Regions from separate parts of the Agrobacterium sp. DSM 25558 genome, predicted to be linked through region 1. Evidence: predicted binding sites of a transcription regulator. Region 1 holds the regulator's gene; each other region holds the start of a gene.
What was found. The regulator PhoB, encoded in region 1, activates phosphate uptake and scavenging genes when phosphate is short. The targets are predictions, from matches to a motif close to TGTCATNNANCTGTCAT.
Positions count from the first base shown of each region.

Region 1 (4,193 bases):
CCCGAAGACGATCTATGAAAACATCGCCTATGGTCCGCGCATCCACGGTCTCGCCCGCAACAAGGCGGATATGGACCAGATCGTAGAAGCCAGCCTGCAGAAGGCCGGCCTTTGGAACGAAGCGAAGGATCGGCTGCACGAATCCGGTACCGGTCTGTCCGGCGGTCAGCAGCAGCGTCTTTGCATCGCCCGCGCCATTGCCGTTTCGCCTGAAGTCATCCTCATGGATGAGCCTTGCTCGGCGCTGGACCCGATTGCGACTGCCAAGGTCGAGGAGCTGATCCACGAACTGCGCGCAAACTATACCATCGTCATCGTCACCCACTCCATGCAGCAGGCGGCCCGCGTGTCTCAGCGTACCGCCATGTTCCACCTCGGCCATCTGGTCGAAGAGAACGATACCGACAAGATGTTCACCAACCCGGATGATCAGCGCACGCAGGACTACATCATGGGTCGCTTCGGCTGATCCCATTGTCTGTTGTGTGATGAGACATCCACGCCAACCCGCTTGAGCCTGGTCAGGCTTGCGGGGCGGCGTCACGAAACTGGAGAATTCGACCATGCCGACACATTCCCACATCATGTCCGCCTATGATGACGAGCTGAAGTTCCTCACCCGCCGGATCGCCGAAATGGGTGGCCTTGCCGAACAGATGTGCGCCGACGCCGTGCGTGCGCTCGTCAATTCGGACTCCGCCCTGGCGCAGAAGGTGATCTCGGACGACACCATTCTGGACCATGCCGAACGCGAAATCGGCGACAAGGCGATTGTCACCATCGCAAAGCGCCAGCCAATGGCCGCAGACTTGCGTGAAGTCATCGGGACGCTGCGCATCGCAGCCGATCTCGAACGCGTGGGCGATCTTGGCAAGAACACCGCCAAGCGTGTTCTGGCCGTTTCCGGCACCGGCGTTCCGCGCAAGCTGGCGCGTGGCATCGAGCATCTCTCGGAGCTGGCTCTGGTCCAGCTCAAGGAAGTCCTCGACGTTTACTCGACCCGCTCCGTAGAAAAGGCCCAGGCCATCCGTGAACGCGACGAAGAAATCGACGCGATGTACACATCGCTGTTTCGCGAACTGTTGACCTATATGATGGAAGACCCGCGCAACATCACCACCTGCACGCATCTTCTCTTCTGCGCCAAGAACATCGAGCGCATCGGTGACCACGCCACCAACATCGCCGAAACCATCTACTACATGGCCACCGGCAGCCAGCCGGAAGGCGAACGTCCAAAGGACGATAGTTCCAACACGCTCGGCGCAGTCACCGAGTGAATTCCTTATAAGACTGGCGGAGTCCCTAGCCATGGTGCCGAAAATCGCAGTTGTCGAAGATGAAGAGGCGTTGAGCGTTCTTCTTCGATACAATCTGGAATCCGAAGGTTACGACGTGGATACTATACCGCGTGGTGACGAGGCGGAAATCCGCTTGCAGGAACGCACACCGGATCTTTTGATCCTGGATTGGATGCTGCCGGGCGTTTCCGGCATCGAGCTTTGCCGCCGTCTGAGAATGCGTCCTGAAACCGAACGGCTTCCGATCATCATGTTGACGGCACGCGGTGAGGAAAGCGAGCGGGTGCGCGGTCTGGCCACCGGTGCCGACGACTACGTGGTCAAGCCCTTCTCCACGCCGGAACTGATGGCGCGCGTCAAGGCCATGTTGCGCCGCGCCCGCCCGGAGGTTCTGTCTTCGGTTCTGAAATGCGGTGACATCGAGCTGGATCGCGAAACCCACCGCGTTCACCGCAAGACCCGTGAAGTGCGGCTCGGACCAACCGAATTCCGTCTGCTGGAATTCCTGATGGTGTCTCCCGGTCGAGTTTTCTCGCGCTCCCAACTGCTTGATGGCGTATGGGGTCACGATATCTATGTGGATGAACGCACTGTAGACGTCCATGTCGGCCGCCTGCGCAAGGCGCTCAACTTCTCCAACATGCAGGATGTCATCCGTACCGTACGCGGCGCGGGTTATTCCATGGAAGCCTGATATGGGGCAGGGAGCATTGGTTTGCTCCCACCAGAAAACCGAGATACGTCATGCTAATCTAAATATAACACCGCTCCGAAAGGGGCGGTGTCTTGCGTTATCTTGTCCCGTGAAAGTACCACAAAGCCCTTTCGGGTCGGGCTTTTGGGATCGATATGAAAAGCCCGTCAAACCCTAAATTGAAAATTTCGGAATTATAGGTTTGACTATAGGGCGATAACCGTCTATCAATGGCTCATCGATCTTTTGCTTGCTGAGCTTTGGTTACCGCGCGATTAGCACCGCGCTTTGAACTAACCCTTCCTTTCAAAAAAATCGCTGTACTCGCACGTAGGGCTTCTGTCCTGCGATCTATAACATATGCTTTGAAAGGGTTCATTATGACCACAGGCACAGTAAAATGGTTTAACTCCACCAAGGGCTTCGGCTTCATTCAGCCTGACAACGGCGGCACAGACGCATTCGTACACATCTCCGCTGTAGAGCGTGCAGGTATGCGCGAAATCGTTGAAGGCCAGAAGTTGAGCTACGACCTTGAGCGCGACAACAAGTCGGGCAAAATGTCTGCTTGCAACCTGCAGGCTGTATAATACGGAATCTGCTTTCCATTGACCACGGATGTACTGGCACTGTTGAAAGCATGAGACCAATCGAGGTCAGGCAGGTTGCCTGGCCTTTTTTTGTGCCGCTCGGCGGCCAAGCGCTTGAAGGTATTGCATCGTCGAGATGCACGAATACGCTTCAGGGACTAAATCTGCGTATCGTTCTTTTTAAAAAATCGATTCCGATTTTCAGTGCGATGCGGTAAGAAGGGAAATCCATGTCTGACGCTCACAGCAAATCTCGCAAGCAGGCTGAAATCGCCTTCGGTGCCACGCAATCGCAGTTTTTTGCGCGCGGCCGTGCCGTTGATGAACTCAACTCCATTGCCCAGGCTCGCGACGAAAAGACCATCCGGTTGCGCGAAGCGCGGCTTGCGAAAGAACTGGACGACAGCATGAAGCCCGCAATCATCCCAACGAAACGCGCCAAAAAATCCTGACCCCCGGTCGGCGTGACGCATCAACTGGAATAGAGATTTGAGAAACACTAGAAATATCAAGAACAACGAAGTTTCCGAACGTCGCGGCGCTGCCGCGGAAGCCAAGGCCGCTCTGTTGAAGGCCTATCGCGAAGCCAAGGAAGCTGCCGCACCGACGCTCGAAGCAAAGCAGGCGGAGCAGATTGCTGTTGCCGAAGCACGCAGAGCGCGTCAGGCTGAACGAGACGCGCAGAAGCGCGAGGAAAAACGTCGCCTTGAGGCAGAGGCCGCAGAACGCGAAGCCGAGCTTGCAGCTGCAGCAAACGCTGAAGAAGACGCCCGCAAGGCGGCTGAAAAAAATCGTATCGCCCGCGTCGTTGAAGACGAAGCGGCCCGCAAGGCAGAACGCGACCGTCGTTACGCCAACCGCAAGGCCCGCCAGGGCTGAAGCATTCACCCGGGATCCAGCAGCCGTTCATGCGAAGGGCTGCGATCCGGCGGGTTGGATCATCTCATCGCCGTGCTGCTGAAGCACGTTGCGCCCTGCGGCTTATGCCGCAGGCAGGCCTTGCACCTTGCAGAAATCGTCGAGGACGTTTCCAACGAAATGCCTCTCCATCTGCCGTGACATTCTCTCACAAAATATAATAGCTATGTGACTGTGAGACACAGTGCTGGATGGATGACATGAATACATGGCGTCGGAAGGCTATCGAGGCCGCACCCGATATCCGTAAACATATTGAGCAGGCTTGGTCGCCGATGGCGGCGTGGATAGAGCTGCGCGTGTTGTTTGAAGACTCTGTGAAAAGCGGAGACACAGAAAACCCCGACTTATCCTGGATTACGCACGCTATTGTCTCGCAGCACCGCATAACGAGATCAACACTGCCGTCACCGTCGGCTTTATCGAGCATTTGGCTGAAGACGACGAGGTGCGAAGCCGCCTGCCGGAGCTTATCACGGCGCAAGACGTGCACGAGTGGCGTGATATCTTGGCTTATCACAGAGATAGCGGGGTCATTGATGCGCTGAGCAAAGCTTGCCTGCGCCATCAAAAGCACACGGCAAATTCCAGGCATTAAAAAAGCGGGCCAATGACCCGCTCTCCTCTTAAAATGTTGTAATCTTTAGGCTCTACGGCGTTCGCTGACAGGCTGGTAGGCCATCTTCGCGT
Region 1 is NZ_FMUD01000014.1:62,194-66,386, reverse strand. Features, by position in the region: gene pstB (phosphate ABC transporter ATP-binding protein PstB) at 1-469, shown strand, start outside; gene phoU (phosphate signaling complex protein PhoU) at 564-1,280, shown strand; gene phoB (phosphate regulon transcriptional regulator PhoB) at 1,312-1,995, shown strand; gene DSM25558_RS13595 (cold-shock protein) at 2,376-2,585, shown strand; gene DSM25558_RS13590 (hypothetical protein) at 2,816-3,037, shown strand; gene DSM25558_RS13585 (DUF6481 family protein) at 3,075-3,464, shown strand; gene DSM25558_RS13575 (GcrA family cell cycle regulator) at 4,147-4,193, opposite strand, start outside.

Region 2 (4,193 bases), on a different contig from region 1:
CAGTTCCGGTGCCAGTGCCGCAGCCGTCTTCGCCATCGTGGTTCTGTCGCTGAAAGGCCCCATCGTTTCGGTCTTTGCGGTGGTCGCGGGGCTAGGCGTAGCGCTGTCTGTCTACGCACTCTCTTCTCGCAACGGTGTTGCGGGAACGCGGCTCATCCTCGTCGGGATCGGCGTTTCCGCGATGCTGGAGAGCATCATCGCCTACATCCTCTCCACTGCACCCGCGTGGAACCTGCAAGAGGCAATGCGGTGGCTGACGGGAAGCGTTAACGGCGCACAGCTATCTCAAGCACTTCCGCTTCTGCTGGGATTGATCGTTTTTGGCGGCCTGCTGCTTAGCCGCCGCCGGGATTTGGAGGCATTACGGTTGGGCGATGATACGGCAGCGGCGCTTGGCGTGCGTGTCGGCATCACCCGCATCGTGGTGATCGTCGCAGCCGTTGGCATGATTGCCTTTGCGACAGCCGTCACGGGACCGATCGCTTTTGTCGCATTTCTTGCAGGGCCGATCGCAGCCCGCATCGTCGGCAACAGCGGTTCTCTGCTCATTCCCGCAGCGCTGATCGGCGGATTGCTGGTGCTGGCCGGAGATTACGCCGGGCAATTTCTGCTACCAAGCCGCTATCCGGTCGGCGTGGTCACAGGCGCGCTGGGCGCACCCTATCTGATTTTCCTGATCATACGCGTCAACCGGACCGGAGGCTCGCTTTGACCGCTCATTCCCTGACTGCCAGCCAGCTCTCCGCCGGTTATGGCGATAACGTCATACTTGAGGGCCTCGATCTGACCATTCCGCCGGGCAAGATCACCGTCATCGTCGGTGCCAACGCCTGCGGTAAATCAACGCTTCTGCGCACCATGTCGCGGCTCATTTCTCCGCGCCGGGGACATGTGTTTCTGGACGGCAAGTCCATTCACAGCACGCCGCCCAGAAAGCTGGCGCGGACATTGGGCCTGCTTCCGCAATCTCCCATAGCACCAGAAGGCATAACTGTTGCCGATCTCGTCAGCCGTGGACGGCACCCGCATCAGGGATTGTTGTCACGCTGGACCAGTGCGGATGACGAAGCCGTTGCGGCAGCACTTGACGCGACGAAAACCTTCGAGCTTGCAGAGCGCCCGGTCGATGAACTCTCGGGCGGACAGAGGCAGCGGGTCTGGATTGCCATGGCGCTTGCACAACAAACCGAAATCCTTCTGCTGGATGAACCGACGACCTTTCTGGATATCAGCCATCAAGTGGAGGTTCTCGATCTTCTGACCGACCTGAACCATATCAGGGGCACAACCATCGTCATGGTCCTGCACGACCTCAACCTTGCTGCCCGCTATGCCGATCACCTCGTTGCAATGGCGGCGGGACGTCTTCATGTCACCGGTACGCCTGAACAGGTTTTGACAGAACAAAACGTCCGCGAAGTCTTCGGTCTGGAAAGCCGCATCATAGAAGACCCCACATCGGGCAGGCCCATCATGCTTCCCATTGGTCGCCACCGCATGGCATGATCGAAGAGCGAACGCCAGCTCCGATCAAACTTTGAATGCTGTAATCAAACTGTCATCAACCATGGGCATTTTGCCGACCATTGGCGACATCTGCTGTTGCACACTCAATTTGTACAAAATGAATAAGGAGGCTGTCATGGCCAATTTGGGCGCGTTCCCCTTGCTTCGTTCAGCGCTGCTGGCATCCGTGGCAGCGTTCGGCATCGCTTCCCATGCCCAAGCTTTCGACACATCTGAACCTTCAGGTGTCGGCTTCGGAATCAGCGTACCAACCCCACCTGTTCAGTATCCACTTCCGATCACCGAAAACTATCACAACCAGACAGGCAAAAATGCCAAGGGCGAAGAGGTTCGCGCCTATGATGACAAGGACAATCCGGTCATTGAACTCCTGTCCGGTTTCAATCGTATCTGGACGCTGGGTGATGAGAAATGGGCCGACGGTGGTGCCAATGGCGATGGTCCGACCGATTACAGCAAGGTGGAAGTTCTCAATCCGGATATCTGGATTGAAAACATGCGCTATGTTCTGTCCGTCACCGGCAAGAACCGTACGGATGCGGAAGCTCTCAATGCCTATCTGAACGACCGTCGTTCACAGGGTTATAGCGTGATCGAAGGCCTTGGGCCGTTGGCTGACTGGTACCGCGAGGGCGCGGGTGCCACCACCACCATCAACCACACGCTTGATGACTTCAACGTCAATGAGGTTATCACCAAGCGGGAAGACGATAAGGGCACGGAGGCTGGTGCGCCGGATTCCAAGTTGAAAGATTTCGTCGCCTTCATGAAGCTGATGCGTGGTCCGGAAGGGACGACGTCGCCAGCGAAGTACTTCTATTCGACACCACGCCCCTGGCGTATGAACGCCAAGGGCGAAGTCATCGAAACAGGCACCGAAACCATCGGTGACAAGACATTCGAGCGCTACGAGACCGAGCCTGACGTCACGGTGCCTGCCTTGCGATATGCGCGTGAAAATCGCGGTCGCGCCAAAGATGGTGGCTTTCCAAGTGGGCATACCAACGCGGCCTATCTCTCGGCCATCGCCTATGCTTACGCCGTTCCCGAGCGTTTTTCGGAATTGCTGACCAAGGCATCCGAGCTGGGTGATACCCGTATCGTGGCGGGCATGCACTCACCGCTCGATGTCATCGGCGGGCGGATCACCGCGACGGCCATCGCTGCTGCCATTTTACATGATCCGAAATTGGCGGATGCAAAGAAGGCTGCGCATGACGAGGTGCAAGCCTATTTGAGCAAACGTCTTCCGCAGGGGGAAAGCTTGAGGGACTATGCCCATAGTGCTGATATTTCCACTGACCGATTTGCCAATGACGCGCTCAACAAGGCGGATTTCCGCAAGCGTATGACCTACTCATTCAGCCGGGACACGGCTGCACCGCAAGCTGCGATGGTGGTGCCTGAAGGTGCCGAGGTGCTGCTGGAAACCCGCCTTCCCTATCTGGACGATGCACAACGACGCGCGGTTCTCTTCTCCACAGGCATAGAATCCGGCTATCCTCTACTGGACGATAGCAATGGCTGGGGCCGGATCAACCTTGTTGCCGCCGCCTCCGGTTACGGTTCGTTCAATGGTGATGTGACCGTGACGATGAATGCCGCAGCTGGCGGGTTCAATGCGCAAGATCGCTGGACTAACGATATTTCCGGGCCGGGCCGACTTGTGAAAACCGGAACGGGTGCGCTGGATCTTGACGGTGCCAACAGCTATTCCGGCGGTACTATACTGAAGGACGGAATACTGACCGCTGCATCCAGCACAGCGCTTGGAACCGGCAGCGTGCTGGTGTCTGGCGGAACGCTGAAGCTTGCAGCGTCAGAAGTAGTGAATGTCACCGGCGATTACAGCCAGACGGGTGGCACGCTTTCTCTGGATGCGAAGCACACTGCGCTGCACATCAAGGGCAAGGCTGTCATCGACGGAGCGGTACTTCAACTCAATTTCGAGGACGATGCTCCGGCGTCTGGATCGAGATTCGAAGTATTGTCGACGGATGGTCTCAGTGGCAACTTTGCGTCGATTGAAACGGGCGGCGTGACGGTACGCCCGGTCTACACCGGCACCACACTGTCCGTCATCGTAGAATAACCGGCGCATCACCTTTCATAGAGGTGCCGGTCCTAAAAGGCCGGTGCCTCTTCACAACGATCCCGACTTGCGCTAAAAGCCGCAACCGTAATCCGGTCGCAGCCCACCCGGTCAAAACAAGGGATCCAACCTATGAAAACCATCGTCATCTGCTCCGGCGGATTGGACTCCGTTTCGCTTGCGCATAAAATTGCAGCCGAAAACGAACTTATCGCACTCGTCTCCTTCGATTATGGCCAACGCCATAAAAAGGAACTGGACTTCGCAGCGCTCTGTGCAAGCCGCTTGGGTGTTCCACACCACATCATCGACGTCCGCACCATTGGCGCGCATCTGACAGGGTCCGCGCTGACGGATGACGTCGCGGTGCCCGATGGCCATTATGCCGAAGAAACAATGCGCTCGACGGTCGTTCCCAACCGCAATGCCATTATGCTGACAATTGCATTCGGCCTGGCTGCTGCCCAGCAGGCAGACGCCGTTGCCATTGCCGTTCATGGTGGCGACCACTTCATTTATCCTGATTGCCGTCCAGGTTTCATTGACAGTTTCAACGATATGCAGCGCCACGCGC
Region 2 is NZ_FMUD01000004.1:168,869-173,061, reverse strand. Features, by position in the region: gene DSM25558_RS05745 (FecCD family ABC transporter permease) at 1-712, shown strand, start outside; gene DSM25558_RS05740 (ABC transporter ATP-binding protein) at 709-1,506, shown strand; gene DSM25558_RS05735 (acid phosphatase) at 1,643-3,619, shown strand; gene queC (7-cyano-7-deazaguanine synthase QueC) at 3,752-4,193, shown strand, end outside.
Region 2: a site for PhoB is predicted at 1,546-1,562, ahead of DSM25558_RS05735 (acid phosphatase). Genes of this name have one in related genera too.

Region 3 (4,193 bases), on a different contig from region 1:
TGGAGTGGATCAGGCTTTCCGCCTGGTTCTTGGCTTCTACACCGGCGCGACGTTTCTTGTCGGTTTCGGCATTGGCCTCGGCGTCCTTCACCATCTTTTCGATGTCGGCGTCAGACAGGCCACCAGATGCCTGGATGCGGATCTGCTGTTCCTTGCCGGTGCCCTTGTCCTTGGCCGATACCTGCACGATGCCGTTGGCGTCGATATCGAAGGTGACTTCGATCTGCGGTACGCCGCGGGGTGCTGGTGGCAGGCCAACAAGGTCGAACTGACCAAGCGACTTGTTGTCGGCAGCCATTTCGCGCTCACCCTGGCTGACGCGGATCGTCACGGCAGACTGGCTGTCTTCAGCGGTCGAGAAGGTCTGGCTCTTCTTGGTCGGGATCGTCGTGTTACGGTCGATCAGACGTGTGAAGACGCCACCCAGTGTTTCGATGCCGAGCGACAAAGGCGTTACGTCGAGAAGCAGAACGTCCTTGACGTCACCCTGCAGAACGCCCGCCTGAATGGCGGCACCCATGGCAACAACTTCATCCGGGTTCACACCCTTATGTGGCTCCTTGCCGAACAGCTGCTTGACGATTTCCTGAACCTTGGGCATGCGGCTCATGCCACCGACGAGGACAACTTCTTCAATCTCGGCTGCCGTCAGACCGGCGTCCTTCAGCGCTGCCTTGCATGGTGCAACAGTGCGCTGAACGAGATCGTCCACGAGGCTTTCGAACTTGGAGCGCGTCAGCTTGAGCGTCAGGTGCTTAGGACCGGTCGCATCTGCCGTGATGAAAGGCAGGTTGATTTCGGTCTGCTGCGAAGACGAAAGCTCGATCTTTGCCTTTTCAGCAGCTTCCTTCAGGCGCTGAAGCGCAAGCTTGTCACCCTTCAGGTCGATGCCCTGATCTTTCTTGAATTCGCCGGCCAGATATTCGACCAAACGCATGTCGAAATCTTCACCGCCAAGGAACGTGTCGCCATTGGTGGATTTTACTTCGAAAACGCCGTCGCCGATTTCCAGAACGGAAATATCGAAGGTACCGCCACCCAAGTCGTAAACGGCAATCGTCTTGCCTTCCTTCTTGTCGAGGCCATAGGCCAAGGCAGCAGCCGTTGGCTCGTTGATGATGCGCAGAACTTCAAGACCAGCGATGCGGCCTGCATCCTTGGTTGCCTGGCGCTGCGCGTCGTTGAAGTAAGCAGGAACCGTGATAACGGCCTTCTCGACCTTTTCGCCGAGGTAGGATTCAGCGGTTTCCTTCATCTTCTGAAGGATCATGGCCGAAATCTGCGAAGGCGAGTAACCCTTGCCCTGCGCCTGTACCCATGCGTCACCGTTGTCGCCCTTGACGATCTCGAACGGAACGAGGCCCTTGTCCTTACCGACAGTCGGGTCTTCGTAACGGCGACCGATAAGGCGCTTTACGGCAAACAATGTGTTGGTTGGGTTGGTAACAGCCTGACGCTTTGCAGGCTGGCCGACCAGACGTTCGCCATCATCGCTGAACGCAACCATGGAAGGTGTCGTACGCGCGCCTTCGGCGTTTTCAATAACTTTAATATCCTTGCCGTCCATCACTGCAACGCAGGAGTTGGTCGTGCCAAGGTCGATACCGATTACTTTTGCCATTTTCTTCTCTCCTTGAAGCGAGTTGTCGGAACCCCGTGAGGCATTCCACTGACAACTCCTTGACTTGGATGGTCTTCGTGTTCGTGCAGCATTCTTCAACGCTGTTCTGGGGGGTATATAAGGAGCGATTTTTCCCGCTGCAAGGCGGATAGATGTGTCCATCGCAGCAAAAATCAAGAAATGCGCCTGCTGACAAAACGCATTGGGTGTCACAACGACCCGGGATACGTTGATAATGAGAAACAACCGGGTTGTACGGCACCGAAAAATTCCCGCCAACCGTCATGTCTCTGTCATGCGCAATCCCTATAGGCGGGAAGCCTTTCCATAAAACATCACTCTTTAGAGGTTATCATGCGCAAACTTTTCGCCGCATTCGTTGCCACCACCGTTCTTGCCGGTGCTGCACAGGCAGCAACGGTCTATCCCCTTGATCGAGCAACGATTCTCACCGGCTCTCCTTTTGATTTCAAAGTCGAGTTCAAGAATGTCGTAAAGCCTGAAGACGTCAAGATTACCGTCAATGGCCAGGACTACAAGGCTATCTTCGGCGCCGACGTCACCTTCACAGCCGAAGAAAAGGGCAAAGAGGACAAGGTCCTTGGTTCTGCCGTTACATTGCGCGGTTTGAAGATTGCCAAGGCTGGCGATTACAAAGTTGAAGTTTCTGCCGGTTCTGAAACTAAAAACGTCACATGGACTGTTTATGGCACAGGTGAAGCACCAAAGGCCAAGAACGTGATCTTCCTTTTGGGTGATGGTCTTTCCGTCGCGCACCGCACAGCGGCCCGCATCATGTCCAAGGGCATGACCGAAGGCAAGGCAAACGGCCGTCTCAACATGGACGAGATGGACCGTATGGCGTTCATCGGTACGTCTTCTACAGAAGCTGTAGCGACCGATAGTGCCAACACGATGTCGGCTTACATGACCGGCCACAAGACAGCCGTGAACGCTCTTGGCGTTTATGCCGACCGCACACCAGCAAGCCTCGATGACCCGAAGGTCGAAACCCTTGCAGAAGCCCTTCGCCGCCAGACGAAAAAGTCGATCGGCATCGTGACGACATCGGAACTGCAGGACGCGACACCTGCCGCCGTTGTGTCTCACACCCGCAAGCGCGGGGACAAGGCCGAAATCACCGGCATGATGTTCGATGTCAAGCCAGACGTGGTTCTCGGCGGTGGCTCTGCCTACTTCCTCGGCAAGGACACCCCCGGTTCGAAGCGCAAGGACGACAAAGACTATATCAAGCTGTTCCAGGATGCAGGCTACACGCTGGCAACCGACAAGAGCGAGCTTGAAAAGGCAGAAGGGTCCAACACCGGAAAGCTTCTCGGCCTGTTCCACACCGGCAACATGGATACCGTTCTCGACCGCAACTTCCTCAAAAAGGGCACCGTCGACAAGTTTCCGAATCAGCCCGGCCTGGTCGATATGACCACTGCTGCGCTTGGTGAGCTGTCGAAAAACCCGGAAGGCTTCTTCCTGATGGTCGAAGCTGCCAATATCGACAAGATGTCTCACCCGCTGGATTGGGATCGCGCCGTCGTTGAAACTATTGAATTCGACAAGGCCATTGGCGTTGCACGTGAATTCGCTGCGAAGAACCCCGATACGCTGATCGTCGTCACCGGTGACCACACGCACGGCGTCTCCATCATCGGAACCGTCGATGACGAAAAGCCAGGCGATGAAATGCGTGCCAAGGTCGGCACCTATGCCGAAGCCGGCTTCCCGAACTACGAAGACAAGGATGGCGATGGTTACCCTGACCGGATCGACGTCAGCCGCCGCCTGTTCCTGAATGCCAATAATGGCCCTGACCATTATGAAACATTCCGTCCGAAGATGGATGGTCCTTTCGTTCCGGCAATCCAGAACGAGAAGAAGGAATACATCGCCAACGAAGCCTACAAGAACGTACCCGGCGCAGTCTTCGTCCAGGGCAACATTCCCAAGGATGGCGACAGCGGCGTTCACGCTGTTGACGACATCGTTCTGCAGTCCACAGGCCCAGGCTCGGAAGAGTTCAAGGGATATATGGAGCAGAGCGACGTCTACCGCGTGCTGGCCGATGCTTTCGCTCTTGGCACCAAGCAGACGCAGTAAGAACGCTTGAACATTACGTGGTCCGGCTCGCATCATGCGGGCCGGATCGTCCTCGTTTCAGACTATACCGGACAGGTCGAACTGGAGATCGTCATGGCGCACCATTCCCGCATGTTCACGCGCAGGCATTCGCTCAAACTCGCCGCTCTATCGGGGGTAACGCTCTGCGCCGGGCGTGCATTCGCTGCACCATCGCCACTCACCTTCGATGAGATGTATGGCAAGATCGGCGTTCTAGGACTGGAATTTTCCGATAAGCTGAAACAGTTGACCGGCAAGGAAATCCGCATGAAGGGCTTTATGGCTCCTCCTTTAAAGGCAGAGGCCGCCTTTTTCGTGCTGACGGAAATCCCCATGGCGCTTTGCCCGTTCTGCTCGTCGGATTCGGACTGGCCGGACAATATCGTCGTCGTCTACCTCTCGGAAAAGCAGACCTTCGTGCAGCCAAGCACGACAATCG
Region 3 is NZ_FMUD01000003.1:41,490-45,682, reverse strand. Features, by position in the region: gene dnaK (molecular chaperone DnaK) at 1-1,621, opposite strand, end outside; gene DSM25558_RS03860 (alkaline phosphatase) at 1,976-3,733, shown strand; gene DSM25558_RS03855 (hypothetical protein) at 3,827-4,193, shown strand, end outside.
Region 3: a site for PhoB is predicted at 1,902-1,918, ahead of DSM25558_RS03860 (alkaline phosphatase). Genes of this name have one in related genera too.

Region 4 (4,193 bases), on a different contig from region 1:
GGGCTTCAGGTCGGCAATCGCGACGCTGTACAGCTTCTTGATCTTTGCCTTGTCGCCGATCAGGTTGTCACGCTCCACGATGTAGACATTGTCGCCGTGGGCGGTGATTTCAGACAGGCCGACCCAACCATCCTTGGTCTTGTCCAGCGGATAGTGCACGGCACCCCACTCCTTGGACTTCAGATTGTAGGACACCAGCTTGACCATGCCCTTTTCGTTCTTACCCCATTCGCGCTGAACGGCCATCCACAGCGTGGCGTCATCGCCCTTGCCGATCAGGGTAATGCCTTCAAAGCCGAAACGGGTTTCGCCTTCCAGCAGGTCTTTAGGAAGAGCGATTTCGGTCTTGATCTCACCCTTGGCGGTGACGTTGTAAAGCGCATGTGGAACGAGCTTGTCGCTGTTGCCTTCGGACGCGACCCAGAAGCCGCCCTTGCCATCCAGCGTGATGCCTTCCATATCCAGCTTCTGCGCTGGCTGACCGTCACGCTTGACGCGCAGGACGCTGGTAATGACGGCAGGCTTCTTGGTTGCGTCGATCGTATAGATCGACGGCTGGTTACCGTAGACGGAGTCGGAGATGGCATAGAGAATGCCGTCCTTTTCCGCATCACCCACGAGGCCGGACAGAGCGCCCCAGCCAATGGGTGCACCATCGACTGTGACCGAGGTGAGTTGCGGGTAAGCCGCCTGCCCTTCCGAACGCTCATAGATCATGACATGCGAGCGTGCTGCACCGTCTTCCACCAGATCGGCTTCGTTGGCGGTGACCAGTAGGTTGCGCGATGGAATGGCGACGGCACCTTCAGGGGAAATGCCCGATGGAAGTATCTGTGTCAGCTGTGGCTCGCCGCCCGTGTCCTTGTAAACGCCGACGACAGATGCACGCTCGGCTAGAACGAAGAAATACTTATCGTTGCCGAATGTTGCTGCTTCCAAGCCTTCAGGCTCGATACCTTTCGCCTTTGAGCGCTTTTCCGGGTAATGGCCGATGGCCGCAACCGCATGCTCGAAGGAGGAGCCTGCTTCGTAAAGCAGCTTGCCGGTCTTGTCGAAAATGGTGAAGCCGCGCGAACCGCCCTGCCAGTCGCCCTCGTTGGCGATGACGATGCGGTTGTTGTCCAGCCACTTCACGGCGTCCGGCTCGCGCTTGCGCGCGTCCTGCTTGTCGGTGAACTTCAGCTGACCATCGGTCTTGGTATCGATGCCTGTCAGATCAACCGTACCGGCGGAAAAATGGCTCGTGACCTTGCCGCTTTTGCCGTCAACGATGACGATATGATTGTTTTCCTGAAGCGTCAGGGCAATCTCACCATTGGCGTTAATAGAGACGAATTCCGGCTCTGGATCCTCAGGAGAGATTTCGGCAAGACCGGTGACGTCGATCTTCTTCAGCGTCGAGCAATCCGGCGCGCCATCCTTCAGTCCGATGGTGACGAGGAAGCCTGCGGGCATCTGTGGAAGTGCGCCGTCATTGACCTCTTCATCGCGCTCGTTTTCGATGGCAATGGCAACGAAGCTCTTATCCGGAGAAACGGCAACGGAGTCCGGCTGACCCCCGAGTTCGCAGCTCGCCTCGATCTTCTTGGTCGCGATATCGACCGTGACCAGCTTACCCGACGGCTTCACGAAGCTCTCAGACGTGTTGACGCCCGCCAGAGCTTTTCCACCTGATACCGTAACCGAGGTCGGCTCGCCATCCATCATCAGCGCGCCAAGGGCCTTTGGAGCCTTTGCATCCTTGATGTCAACGAAACCGATGCCGCCAAGCGGGCTGTCGGAATAGATCAGCGTATTGCCATCTTCGCTGGCCGTGATGATTTCTGCAGACGTCGTCGTCTTCTCATCCTTATCGGCAGGAAGGTTCAACGCGACTGGAAACGACGAGACGCGGTTGAAGACCTGTTCGGCGGCGACGGGAAATGCGGCGGAAGCAAAAAGCGCTGCGGTCAACGCAGCACTCGAAAAACGAAATGTCATGGTGTCCCCTTCAGTGCACTGGAAAAATGCATGAGGGGGCTTTTGCGACATGGACGTGACAGGCCAATGACAATCAGAAGGTGATGATAAACAAAAAGCCCGGCTTGAAGCCGGGCTTTTCGCATTTCATCGGCGTTCTTTCGCAAAACTGCGCAAACAGCCGAATTTTCCTCGTAGACCTCGAAACCGTTCGCCCGCCGCGGGCAAACAGCCTCTTGAAACTTAGGAGTTTACAGCTTCCTTCAGGCCCTTGCCTGCGGAGAACTTTGGTACGTTGCGAGCCGGAATATCGACTTCTGCACCGGTGGATGGGTTACGACCCTTCGAAGCTTCGCGACGGCTGACAGTAAAGCTGCCGAAGCCAGCGAGACGAATATCGCCACCGCTCTTCAGTTCGTTCTGTACAGTTTCGAAAACTGCGTCGACCGCAGATGCGGCATCAGCCTTCGTAAGACCAGCCTTTTCGGCAACTGCAGAAACGAGCTCATTCTTGTTCATGTTTCCACCCCTTTCAATGGTTTGAAACGACTCAAATTGGATCGGCGCAGAATACTTATCTATTCGCGCACCGCCACCCAAAAGCGCCGGAATGGCCTGAAAAACAAGGGGTCCAGAGTTCTTTTCACAAAAAAGGCTGGCATTTCTGCCAGCCTTTCGACGATTTTGTGCTAATTTAGCATCATGATCTGCGGTCGCAACTCAATGCGCAATTGTCTGACCCGCATCATCGACGCCTTCAACAGTTGCAATTACAGGCGTCTCGATGCTGCCATCCCATTCGATCGGCTCTGGCATACGCACCAACGCATGACGCAGAACTTCACCCATGCGTGCGACCGGGATGATTTCCATCTCGTTCTTAACGTTGTCAGGAATCTCGGCCAAGTCCTTGGCATTCTCCTCAGGGATCAGCACCTTCTTGATGCCGCCACGAAGCGCTGCCAACAGCTTTTCCTTCAGACCGCCGATGGGCAGGATACGACCGCGAAGGGTGATTTCGCCCGTCATCGCAACGTTCTTGTCCACAGGAATACCGGTCATGATCGAAACGATGGCGGTTGCCATAGCAACACCTGCGGATGGACCATCCTTCGGTGTCGCACCTTCTGGAACGTGAACGTGGATGTCCGACTTGTCGAAACGAGGCGGCTCGATCCCGAAATCCACAGCGCGCGAGCGAACATAGGATGCCGCCGCCGAAATGGATTCCTTCATCACTTCCTTCAGGTTGCCGGTCACGGTCATGCGACCTTTGCCCGGCATCATGACGCCTTCGATCGTCAGCAATTCGCCGCCGACTTCCGTCCATGCCAGACCGGTAACGACACCAACCTGATCTTCGCCTTCTGCTTCACCGTGACGATATCTTGGAACACCAAGGTAATCGTTGATGTTCGCAGCCGTAACGGCAACAGACGTCGATTTACCCTTGATGATTTCGGTCACTGCCTTGCGGGCGAGTTTCATCAACTCACGCTCAAAGCTGCGAACACCGGCTTCGCGGGTATATTGCTGGCTAATGGCCATCAGGGCATCGTCGCTGACGGAAAACTCTTCCGGGCGCAACGCATGTTCCTTGATTGCCTTGGGCAGCAGGTGACGCTTGGCGATTTCGCGCTTTTCGTCTTCCGTGTAACCGGCAATGCGGATCACTTCCATACGGTCCATCAATGGGCCTGGAATGTTCAGCGTGTTGGCGGTGGTCACGAACATGACGTCCGACAGGTCGTATTCCACTTCGAGATAGTGGTCCATGAATGTGGAGTTCTGTTCCGGATCTAACACCTCCAGCAAAGCAGATGACGGATCGCCACGGAAGTCCTGGCCCATCTTGTCGATTTCATCGAGCAGGAAGAGCGGATTGGATTTCTTCGCCTTCTTCATCGACTGGACGATCTTGCCAGGCATGGAGCCGATATAGGTCCGACGATGGCCGCGGATTTCCGCTTCATCGCGAACGCCACCCAGGGCCATACGCACATATTCACGACCGGTTGCCTTGGCAATGGACTTCGCAAGCGAGGTCTTACCAACGCCTGGAGGACCAACGAGGCACAGGATCGGGCCGCGGATTTTCGAAGCACGGGCCTGCACGGCCAGATATTCGACAATGCGTTCCTTGACCTTGTCGAGGCCAAAATGATCCAGCTCAAGAACCGCTTCAGCCGCGTTCAGGTCCGTCTTGATCTTGGACTTCTTGCCCCATGGCAGAC
Region 4 is NZ_FMUD01000001.1:394,887-399,079, forward strand. Features, by position in the region: gene DSM25558_RS02005 (esterase-like activity of phytase family protein) at 1-1,980, opposite strand, end outside; gene hupB (DNA-binding protein HupB) at 2,203-2,478, opposite strand; gene lon (endopeptidase La) at 2,680-4,193, opposite strand, start outside.
Region 4: a site for PhoB is predicted at 2,036-2,052, ahead of DSM25558_RS02005 (esterase-like activity of phytase family protein). Genes of this name have one in related genera too.